2 regions of the Luteibacter sp. 9135 genome follow, and region 1 is predicted to be linked to the other one. Evidence: predicted binding sites of a transcription regulator. Region 1 holds the regulator's gene; the other holds the start of a gene.
What was found. Region 1 encodes FliA, which starts transcription of late flagellar genes. Its sites were predicted from a motif close to TAAAGTTTNNCNNNCNNNGGCCGATAA; they were not measured.

Region 1 (5,559 bases):
GGCCCCGGTGTCTGCACCAGCAGCGCGGCCAGCGTGCCGAGGAAGACGATGACGAAGGCCGCCGGGTTCCACAGGGCGTCGAGGCTGGAGCCCTTGAGGATGGTCCCCACGATGATGACCACGAAGGCCAGGATCGTGCCGACGACGCTGACGATATCCATCAGACCGCCATACGCAGCGACGGCAAGACCTGCCCGCTGTCGTCGGCCAGGCCAGACAGGTCGAGTACCAGCGAAATCCGCCCGTCGCCCGTGATGGTGGCACCCGCCACGCCGGGCACGTCCTTGAGGAACGGACCGAGCGGCTTGGCCATGACGTCCTCGCGGCCGAGCACTTCGTCGACCAGGCAACCCAGGGTCTGGTGGCCGATCTGCACGACGACCACATGGCCGCCCTTGCCGCCGGTGCCGGCCCAGTGGCCCAGGTCGGCCAGCGGCAGCGCGCGCTGGCGATGTGCCGCGACGATACGGCCGTCCAGTTCCTGGATCTGCCCGGGCACCAGTTCGAACACCTCGCTGACGTTGGACAGCGGCAGCGAAAGCAGCCGATGCCCCACGCGCACCATCAGCACGCGCATGATCGCCAGCGTGAGCGGCACGGAGAGGCGCACGGTGCTGCCGTGGCCCACGCGCGAGTCGATGGACAGCGTGCCGCCCAGTTCGACGATCTTGGTCTTGACCACGTCCATGCCGACGCCGCGGCCAGAGATGTCGGACACCTGGCTGGCCGTGGAGAAGCCGGGCCGGAAGACGATCTCGTAGCACTCGCGCTCGTCCAGGCGCGCGGCCTGCTCGGCATCCATCAGGCCCTTCTCGACCGCCTTGCGCCGGAGCACTTCGGGATCCATGCCCTTGCCGTCGTCGGTGACGGTGATGACGATGCGGTCGCCATACTGGCCGGCCGCCAGGCGCACGGTGCCCAGGCGCGGCTTGCCTTCCGCCGCGCGTGCGTCGGGCATCTCCACGCCGTGGTCCACCGCGTTGCGCAGCAAATGGACCAGGGGATCGGCCAGGGCCTCGACCACGGTGCGGTCGATGTCGGTGTCCTCGCCCTCCGTGACCAGCTCGATTTCCTTGCCGAGCTGGCGGGCAAGGTCGCGAACGATGCGCGGGAAACGGGAAAACAGCTTGCCGACCGGCTGCATGCGCATGCGCAGCACGGCGTTCTGCAGGTCTTCGGCGACGCGCTCCAGCTCGCCGATGGCGCGTTCCATCGGATCGTTGCCACCGCGCGGCGCCAGGCTGGTGAGGCGGTTGCGCACCAGCACCAGTTCGCCGGCCGCGTCGACCAGGCTGTCCAGCCGGTGGGTGTCCACACGCACGGTGGTGTCGGCGGTGGAAGAAGCGCGCTTCTCCGCGCTGGCGGCCGGGGCCGGGGCCGACGCGACGGGCGACGGTGCAGCGGGCGCCGCAGCGACCGGTACCGCAACGGCGACGGGAGCCGCCGGCGGCACGATCGCCCCCGGGGCGGCCGCACCGTGCAGGGAATCCAGCAGCGCCTCGAATTCGTCGTCGCTGATGGCGTCGTTGTTCGCCACGGGCGCCGGTGCCACGGCGACGACCGGGGCGGGCGGCGGCGGAGCGGACGCACCCTCGGCGCCGGGCGCACCGGTGCCGTAGAGCGAGTCGAGCAGGGCTTCGAATTCGTCGTCGTTGATCGTGCCCGACGGTGCCGCCGGTGCGCGATCGGTACGGGCGGCATCGAGCATTGCCTCGAATTCGTCCTCGATCGGGTCGTAGGTCTTTTGTGCGGCGGGGGCCGTCGGCGTCGACGCGGCCGCCGAGATCGGCACGGCAAGCGCCACCGGCGGCGCGGACACGGCGCGACCGGGGATCAGCAGGCGATCGAGCAGCGAACGCGGCGCGGGCTCGATCGGCACGCCGCCGTCGGCGGCACGCATCATGTCGTTGAGCAGGTCGAGCGATTCGAGCAGCGCGTCCATATAGGCGGCGTGCAGCACGATCACCCCGTTGCGGGCCTCGTTGAGCAGATCCTCGCCGCGATGACACAGCTCGACCATCGCATTGAGGCCAAGGAAGCCCGCCCCGCCTTTCACCGTATGGAAGGCACGGAACACCGCGTTAAGCAGCTCCACGTCGTGCGGGGAGGCTTCGAGATCCACGAGCTGTTCGCCCAGGCTCTCGAGCAGTTCGCGCGCTTCGATCAGGAAGACATTGAGCAGCTCGTTGTCCAGCTCCACGCTCATAGGGTACTCAGAAACCGAATTCGCTGAGGAGCCGGTCCACTTCGTCCTGGCTGACCTTCTCGGCAGCCGGCGCATTGCCGCCCGCGAGCGAACCGGTGAGACGGACCAGCTCGACGAGCGAGGATTCGACCTTGGCCATGAAGGCCTCGACCTGGGCCACGCGCTGACCGGAAAGATCCTGCCATGACTGTGCCTCGACCATCTCGCCCAGCCCGATGTCGCAGCTTTGCGCGAAGTCGCCGACACGCACGGCCAGTGCCGTGGCGTTGGCACCGAACGCCGGATCGGCGTGATCCAGCACCAGGATCTCATCGGCCTGCTTGGCCAGGGCCTGCGCCTGGGGACGCAGCTTCTCGCTGAAGTCCAGCGTGCGATGGGCGGCCGTGGAACTCATTTCGAGAACGTCGCGCAGATGCTTGCGCGCGTCGCTCATGTTGCCCGGCACGCCATCGGTGGAGATGTCGGAAGCCAGGCGACGCGCGGATTCGTGCAGGTCGCGCGCCAGGTGGCCCAGCGCCAGGAACAGGTGCTGCTCGCGGCTGCGGATCAGGTCGTCCAGGGCTTTCTCGAACGCTGCCGAGTCATCGGCGCCGAGCAGTTCACGCAACTGGGGGGCCACGTCCTGGCCGGGGGAAAGCATCGTGTTCATCGTCATTCCCTCAGCCCGCTGCCGCGGCAAGTCGTTCGAATATCTTGTCGAGCTTTTCCTTCAGCGTCACCGCCGTGAAGGGCTTGACCACGTAACCGTTCACACCGCTCTGCGCGGCGGCGATGATCTGGTCGCGGTTGTTTTCCGCGGTGACCATCAGCACCGGCATGGACTTCAACGCTGCATCCGCGCGAATGGCGCGAAGCAGGTCGATGCCCGTCATGTTGGGCATGTTCCAGTCGGTGACGACCAGGTCGATGGGCTGCGCGCGCAGCAGCGCGAGCGCCGCGTTGCCGTCTTCAGCCTCCTGGATGAGCGTGTTGGTGAAACCCAACTCGACCAGGAGGTTCCTGACGATGCGCCGCATGGTGGAAAAGTCGTCCACCACGAGGATCTTCATGTTCTTGTCCAAAACTGCTCTCCGCCTCGTACGCTTTTTTCTTTACCGGCGACGGCAACGCGATGCCGTCACTGCTTGTCTTTCCAACCTGACATGCGTGCGCGGAGGCGAATCAGGGCCTGGCCATGGATCTGGCACACCCGCGACTCGCTCACACCCAGCACCGCACCGATTTCCTTCAGGTTGAGCTCTTCATCGTAGTACAGGGACATGACCAGCTTTTCGCGTTCCGGCAAGCCGTCGATCGAATGGGCCAGCGCATCGCGCAGTCCGTTCTTCTCGAAGTTGCCTTCCGGACCCGCGGCGTCCGGGTCCGCCACGTCGATCGCCGCGCCTTCGTCGCCTTCCGGCGCCGTGAGGCTGAGCAACCGCGCGCTCGCCGCGTCGGCCAGGATCTGGTTGTACTCCATGGCGTCGATGCCCAGCCGCTTCATCACTTCCGCGTCTTCGGCGTCGCCACCCGTCTCGTTCTCGATCTGCCTCGTCACCTCCGCCACCTCGCGCAGCTTCCGATGGACGGAGCGCGGGGTCCAGTCCGTCTTGCGCAGTTCGTCCAGCATGGCGCCACGAATGCGGATTCCCGCATAGGTCTCGAAGCTGGCCGCGCGAGTCGGCGAGTAATTCCTTGCGGCCTCCAGCAGTCCGATCATCCCGGCCTGCATCAGGTCGTTCGCATCCACGCTCGGCGGCAGGCGACCCATCAGGTGATAGGCGATCCGGCGCACCAGCGGTGCATGCGTCCTGACCAGCTGGTCGGCCGAAACCTTTGTTACTTCAAGGTATTCGCTTGCAACACTCACAGTGGCAGCCCTCCCCCCATGTGGTTCCGTTCGGCGAAAAAGCCGATGCGGCCCTGCACCCGGGGTTCGGGTTCACCCCATGTATCGACCGACCGGGCAAGATTCTTGAATCCCACGGCCGAACGGCTGCTCGGCCAAGCGTCGACCACGGCCGACTGGCGGCGGATGGCCTGTCGCAGGTACTCGTCGTGCGGCACCATGCCCATGAAATCCAGGGACACGTCCAGGAAACGATTGGTCACGCGGGCCAGCTTCTCGAACAGCTGGCGGCCTTCCTGGGCGTGGCGGACCATGTTGGCCACGATGCGGAAGCGGTTGACGTCGAATTCGCGGCTCATCACCTTGATCAGCGCGTAGGCGTCGGTCAGTGAGGCCGGCTCGTCGCAAACCACCACCACCACCTCATCCGACGCGGCGGCGAACATCGACACGCTGTCGGAGATGCCGGCCGCGGTGTCGACGATCAGGTATTCCGGGGCCACGGGGTATTCGTCGAATGCGCGGATCACCGCGGCGTGCTCGATGTTCGGCAGCTGCGCCATGCGGCGCGCGCCCGAGGTGGCGGGAATCACCTTCAACCCGTGGTTGGCATGGAGGATCAGGTCCTCGATGCGGCACTCGCCCTCGAGCATGTGGCCCAGATGGCGCGTGGGCTGCAGGCCGAGGAGCACGTCGATGTTGGCCATGGCCAGGTCCGCGTCCAGCAGGACCACGTCGCGCCCGCCCATGGACAGCGCCATGCCCAGGTTGACCGCCACCGTGGTCTTGCCCACGCCGCCCTTGCCGCCCGCGATCGCGATGCTGCGGGTGGGGCGACGGTCGGCAAGCCAGTTGAGTCCGGCGGCCTGGGTGGAATCGACGTGTGTGCTCATGAAGGAATTCACTGCCGTGAAAGGGTGTGCGGATGCGGATGCCGTAGTCACGTTACTTCAGTTCCGGGGTCAGGCGAGGGCGGGCGTGGCGGCGAAGCCGAAACGGTCGGCGAGAATCGCGTCGTCCGGTTCGTCGTTGCGCTGCCTGACCAGTTGGGCCGCGAGGCAGACGAGCTTGCGCGCGTCCGCCGAGGCGATGTCTTCCGGCACGCGCTGGCCGTCGGTGGTGTAGTCCAGCGGCATGCCGTGCCGGATGACGGCCGAGAGGGCGCCACCGATCAGCGGCGCCTCGTCGAGCTTGGTCAGGATCGCGGCCTGCGGGGACAGCGGCGCGTAGGCGCGCACGGCGTTGTCGATCGCCTGCGCCTGCGCGTTCGCCGCGAGCACCAGGCACACGCGCACCTCGGTCATCGCCCGCAGCGTTTCGAACTGCTGCTGCAGCTTGGGGTCGTTGCCGGCCAGGCCGGCGGTGTCGATCAGCACCGTGTGCTTGCCGCGCAGCTGCAGCAGTACGTTGCGCAGGCTCTGCGCATCGTGCGCGTTGTAGACGCGCACGCCCAGCAGGCGGCCGTAATGTTCCAGCTGCGCGCCGGCACCGATGCGGTACTGGTCGGCGCTGATCAGGGCGACGT
Region 2 (5,559 bases), 2.3 Mb from region 1:
GTCAGCTGCGACTGGCGATCCATCAGCAACGGACGCACCTGCATTTCCAGGACGTCCGAAGCGCCTTCGTCGGCCTGCTTCAGCGCGTCGATCATGTCAGCCTTGGCCTGGTCGTAATCGGACGCGGTGGCTTCCCATTTTTCGTACAGCTTCTTGACGTTGGCCGACATGGGGATCTTCAGGAACTCGGCCTGTGTCTTGTCGTTGTCCGCCTGGTACTTGTCGAACTCGGCCAGCTTCTGCTTCACCTGGTCGGCATTGCTGACCTTGGTACCGGCCTCGCCGAGCACCACGAACGACATCAGCGAATTGGTGGCGATGCGCGCGAGCATCTCCGAGGGTGCAAGTCCTTCCTGGTAGATCTTGCGCATGCCTTCGTTCTGGAAGTGCATGGCGCCCAGGCCCACGGCGGCGCCGCCGAGCAGCATGATCGTGAGCAGGCCGAGCACGCCGTAGAGACGACCGCGAACGGTCAGTGCGGGCTTCTTGAACTTGAACTTCTTCATTACGGTTCCAATCGGCAAGGTGCGGCAAAGGCAAACCGGGCATCGCGTGTCGCGGTAGCCGGGGCCACCGCCGCACGCTCAGGCTCAGGCGACGGCTTTGACATCCGTGGAGGCCAGGGCGGCTTCCAGCATCTGGGCGTCCTGCGGCTGAAGCAGGCGATCCACGTCGAGCAGGAGGACCATGCGCTCCCCGACGGAGGTCAGGCCCTTGAGGTATTCGGTATCGACCGTGGTACCCATGTCGGGCACCGGGCGGATGCTGCCGGGGGCGACTTCCACCACGTCGGAGACGGCGTCGACCACCACCCCGAACTGGCGACCGTTGACCATCACGATGACGGTGACGGTGGTGGCCGTGTAATCCTCGCGATCCAGGCTGAAGCGCAGGCGCAGGTCCAGCACCGGGACGATGGCCCCGCGCAGGTTGAGCACGCCCAGCACGTAGGGCGGTGCCTGCGGGATGCGTGTGACGGCTGTCCAGCCGCGAATCTCGCGGACGGCAAGGATGTCCACCGCGTATTCCTCGTTGCCGAGGTTGACGGTGAGATATTGCGCGGCCTCTTCGGACGCGTCGATGGCGGTATTGGCTGCTTGGTTCATGTCGTTCCCACGGCGGATCGGATCGGCGGTTCGGGACCCCTTCCCTTGGGGTATCGGCTATCCCCAGCGGAGCTTGAGGGCCAATTTCAACGGGATGTGCGCGGATGTGAGCCAGGCAGGCCCGGGCGGGCGGGCATGGGCCGCGCGCGCAGGACGGGCGGGCATCGGAACGGCGCGTATGGGACGGCCGCGTGTAGGAGCGCGCGCGTGCGCGCGACATGTTTTGCGGCCGTGAGCCCGGATCTGGCGCGCCAGCTCAGAGGTGATCGCGAGAGGATGTCGCGCGCGAGCGCGCGCTCCTACCTATGGACATGCACTGCGGGGGGAGTGCCCCGAGGTGCGGGCGTCAGGCGGCCTTGCGGCGGGCCTGGAGGCGCACCAGGCCGGCGACGTCGGCGATCAGGGCGACCGAGCCATCGGCGAGGATGGTGGCGCCGGAGATGCCGCTGACCCGGCGGTAGTTCGCCTCGAGCGACTTGACGACCGCCTGCTGCTGGCCGATCAGCTCGTCGACGAACAGGCCGATGCGGCTGCCCTCGCCTTCCACCACGATGACGATGCCCTCGTCGATGGTGCGGCGCTGGCCTTCGCAGTTGAACACGTCGAACAAGCGGACGATGGGCAGCCACTGGTCGCGGAAGCGGAACAGCTCGCCGCCGCCGACCACACTACGCAGGGCATCGGGCTTGACCTGCACGGACTCCACGATCGACACCAGCGGCACGATATAGGTTTCATCGCCCACCGCCGCCGTCAGGCCGTCGATGATCGCGAGCGTCAGCGGCAGCGTGATGGTGAAGGTGGTGCCCCGGCCCTGCACGCTGCGGATATTGACCGTGCCGCCCAGGTCCATGACGTTGCGGCGTACCACGTCCATGCCCACGCCACGGCCCGACAGGTCGGTGGTCGCGGCGGCGGTGGAGAAGCCCGCTTCGAAGATGAGGTCGGCCACGGCGTCGTCGGACAGATGCTCGCCGGAGCTGATGATGCCGCGCGATACGGCCTTGGCGACGATGGCGTCGCGATTGAGACCGGCGCCGTCGTCCGCCACTTCGACCACGATGGAGCCGCCGCGGTGGAAAGCTTCCATACGCAGCGTGCCGGTGTCGCCCTTGCCCGAGGCCAGGCGCTTGTCCGGCATCTCCAGGCCGTGATCGATCGCGTTGCGTACCAGATGGACCAGCGGATCGCCGATCTTTTCCAGCACGGTCTTGTCGAGTTCGGTGGTTTCGCCGCGCATGTCCAGCACGACTTTCTTGTCGAGTTTCTGCGCGAGGTCGCGGACCAGGCGCGGGAAGCGGTTGAACACCGTGCTGATGGGCAGCATGCGGATGCTCATCACGCTTTCCTGCAACTCGCGGGTGTGCCGACCCAGCTGGGCCAGGCCCTGGCGGAACATTTCCAGCTGCGATTCGTCCACGCCGTCGTTGAACTGGGTGAGCATGGACTGGGTAATGACCAGCTCGCCGACCAGGTTGATCAGGACGTCGATCTTCTCGATGCCGACGCGGACCGAGCTGGATTCGCTGTTGACCGCGGGTTCGCGGACGGCGCGTGGCGCGGCGGCCGCAACCGGCGCGACGGCCTCGACGACGGGCGCGGCCACCGGTGCCGACAGGCGCGGCGTGGCCGTGAGGTCACAATCGCCGTCGACCCAGTCGAACACGCCTTCGACGGCGGCGCGCTTGGCGCCGGCGTCCAGGCTCAGCGTCCAGCCGAGATAGGACGACTCGGCGTTCATGTCGGCCAGCGCGGGAAGCTTGCTGGTGTCACAGGTGACCGTGAGCGGACCCATGGCCTCCAGCTCGCGGAACATGCGTGCCGGATCGTTGCCGGTCTTGAGCAGGTAGTCGAACGGGCGGAACGCGATGTCCCAGCCTTCGATGGCTTCGACCGGTGCGGGGGCCTTGGCCGCCACCGGCGCGACCGGCGCCCCCGAGACCATGGCCGACAACTCGGCCAGGAGCGCCTGGCTTTCCGCCGTGGCGGCCGGCTGGCCGGCCATCGACAGGGACAGCATGTCGCGCACCGTATCGCCCGAGCGCAGCAGCAATTCGACGACGGCCTTTTCCATCGGACGGCGGCCACTGCGGACCTCGTCCATCAGGTTTTCGGCCACGTGCGTAAAGGCCGCGACGTCGGTGAAACCGAACGTGGCCGCACCGCCCTTGATCGAATGGGCGGCACGGAACACGACGTTGATCAGTTCCGGGTCTTCGGCACCCTCGTCCAATGCGAGGAGCGCCTGCTCCATGGCGTCGAGACCGTCGAGGCTCTCTTCATGGAACGCCTTGTGGAATTGCGCCAGATCGACTTTGGACATGGGGAACCCTGGATGACCGGAACGTGTAAGGAAGCGACTTGCGGAAAGATCAGCCGAGAACGCGGCCGACGGTGGCCAGCAGCTGCTCCGGATCGAACGGCTTGACCAGCCAGCCGGTGGCACCGGCCGCCTTGCCTTCCATTTTCTTTTCCGGATTGGACTCGGTGGTGAGCATGAGGATGGGCACGCCGCGGTAGTCCGGGCGGGTGCGGATCTCACGAACCATCGAGATACCGTCCATCACCGGCATGTTCACGTCGGCGAGGATCAGGTCGAACTTATGCACGGCGGCGGAATCGAGCGCCGCCTGGCCGTTGTCGGCCTCTTCGACGTCGTGACCGGCGCCACGCAGGGTGAAGGCGACCATGCTGCGCATGGAAGCCGAATCGTCTACCGCAAGAATCTTAGCCATCGAAGCACCTTCAGTTCACGCCGGCGTGGGCCGGCAGTTCAATCAGACTGTTGAGACCCAGCACGACCACGCCGCGCTGGAGGGGATCGCTGACGCCTGTCCAGGTGACGGTGCGTCCTGCCGCCCGCGCATCGCGGGAAAACGCGGCAAGCAACTGTAGCGCCGCCGTGTCGACCTGGGCCACCGCGCTACCGTCGATACCGACCGGACCGCCGCTGGCGAGCGCCGCCAACAGCGTATCGCGCAGCGCGGGGGCCGCGGCGATGCGCAGGTCGGCATCGAGTGCCAGCGCTGTGCTGGTGGCTTCTTTGGAGGATTTCTTGGCCATCGTCCGTACCATGGGGACCCCGTGGCGCAGATCGCCTGGGGTCGTTCGATGGGCTTATCGGCCCCACGGGGGAAAGCTTTAGGCGATGCGTCACCGGTTATGAAATCCACCGCCGACCATTGTGAAATTCACTCATCTTCACCAGTGAACATGATATTCATTGACAACGTTGTCATGGCGGAAAAAACTCGAACCGTATCGTCGCGCCGCATGACCTTTTTCGTCACGCCGCGATCGCCAGCAATCACGGGGTCAATGATGGGAACCTTCTCCAACCAGCCGGTCGTTACGGACATCGCGTCGGCACGGCGCCCGGTGCTCGCGGCGGATGTCGGCGGCACGCATGCGCGCGTCGCGCTGGTCTATCCCCAGGGGCCGGCACAGGCGGCCGTCCAGCTGCTTTGCCACCGCCGCTACGTCGGCGCCGAATGGCCCAGCCTGGCCGCCATCCTAAAGGATTTCCTGGCGACCCATGCGTACCTGGCCCCGCTGGGGGTGGAGCGCTGCGCCATCGCCATTGCCGGGTATGTGCTGAATGACCAGGTCGCCAACAGCAACCTGCCGTGGCCGGTGGCGCTGGGCGACATTCGCGCCGTGGCGGGCGACGCGCTGGAGGTGGTCAACGACTTCGAGGCGGTGGCCTTCGCCAGCCAGTTCATCGACCCTGCCGAGGCGATCGCCGTGCTCCCGGGCATCCCCGGTGGTACGCGCGGTCCCGTCGTGGTGATGGGACCGGGTACCGGGCTCGGCTCGGCCGTGCTGCTGCCGGGCGACGGGCAGGCCACGGTATTGCCCACGGAGGCGGGCCAGATCGCCTTCGCCCCCGGCGACGAGCGCGAGGCGGCCATCCTGCGCATCCTCTCCCGGACCCGGCCTTACGTATCGGTCGAGTCGCTGCTGTCGGGACCCGGCCTGCTGGCCACCTATCGCGCCCTCGCCGAACTGAACGGGCGGGACGCGTCGCTGGCCACCCCCGGCGAGGTGAGCGCGGCCGGCATGGCCGGCACCGATCCGACCGCCCATGCCGCGCTGGACGTCTTCTGCGCCGTGCTGGGCGGTTTCGTCGGCGACCTGGCCATGCTCTACGGCGCGCACGGTGGCGTATTCCTGGCCGGCGGCATCCTTCCCCAGATCAGCGACTTCGTCCTGGCCAGCCGGTTCCGCGAGCGCTTTTTCAACAAGGGCGTCATGCGACCTTTCCTGGAGCGCGTGCCGGTGTGGCTGGTGGAGCACGGTCACCTTGGCGTGCTGGGCGCGGCCACGATGCGCGCGGGCTCGCGGGTGGGCTCACGATGACCGTCGGCAGCAACGGCCGGAAGCCCGCGGCACGGCACCTTGGCCGCCGCCTGGCCTTGGCCGCCGCGCTGGCCTGCACCGGCGGCCTGGTGCA

Region 2: the regulator FliA is predicted to act here: its motif matches at 4,224-4,250, upstream of FA89_RS10125 (STAS domain-containing protein).

The regions. Positions count from the first base shown of each region.
Region 1 is NZ_JQNB01000001.1:49,552-55,110, forward strand. Features, by position in the region: gene FA89_RS00195 (flagellar motor protein) at 1-161, opposite strand, end outside; gene FA89_RS00200 (chemotaxis protein CheA) at 161-2,206, opposite strand; gene FA89_RS00205 (protein phosphatase CheZ) at 2,214-2,855, opposite strand; gene cheY (chemotaxis response regulator CheY) at 2,866-3,267, opposite strand; gene FA89_RS00215 (RNA polymerase sigma factor FliA) at 3,324-4,055, opposite strand; gene FA89_RS00220 (P-loop NTPase) at 4,052-4,927, opposite strand; gene flhF (flagellar biosynthesis protein FlhF) at 4,997-5,559, opposite strand, start outside.
Region 2 is NZ_JQNB01000001.1:2,346,858-2,352,416, reverse strand. Features, by position in the region: gene FA89_RS10145 (methyl-accepting chemotaxis protein) at 1-506, opposite strand, end outside; gene FA89_RS10140 (chemotaxis protein CheW) at 591-1,106, opposite strand; gene FA89_RS10135 (chemotaxis protein CheA) at 1,453-3,429, opposite strand; gene FA89_RS10130 (response regulator) at 3,479-3,841, opposite strand; gene FA89_RS10125 (STAS domain-containing protein) at 3,852-4,169, opposite strand; gene FA89_RS10120 (glucokinase) at 4,428-5,465, shown strand; gene FA89_RS10115 (beta-N-acetylhexosaminidase) at 5,462-5,559, shown strand, end outside.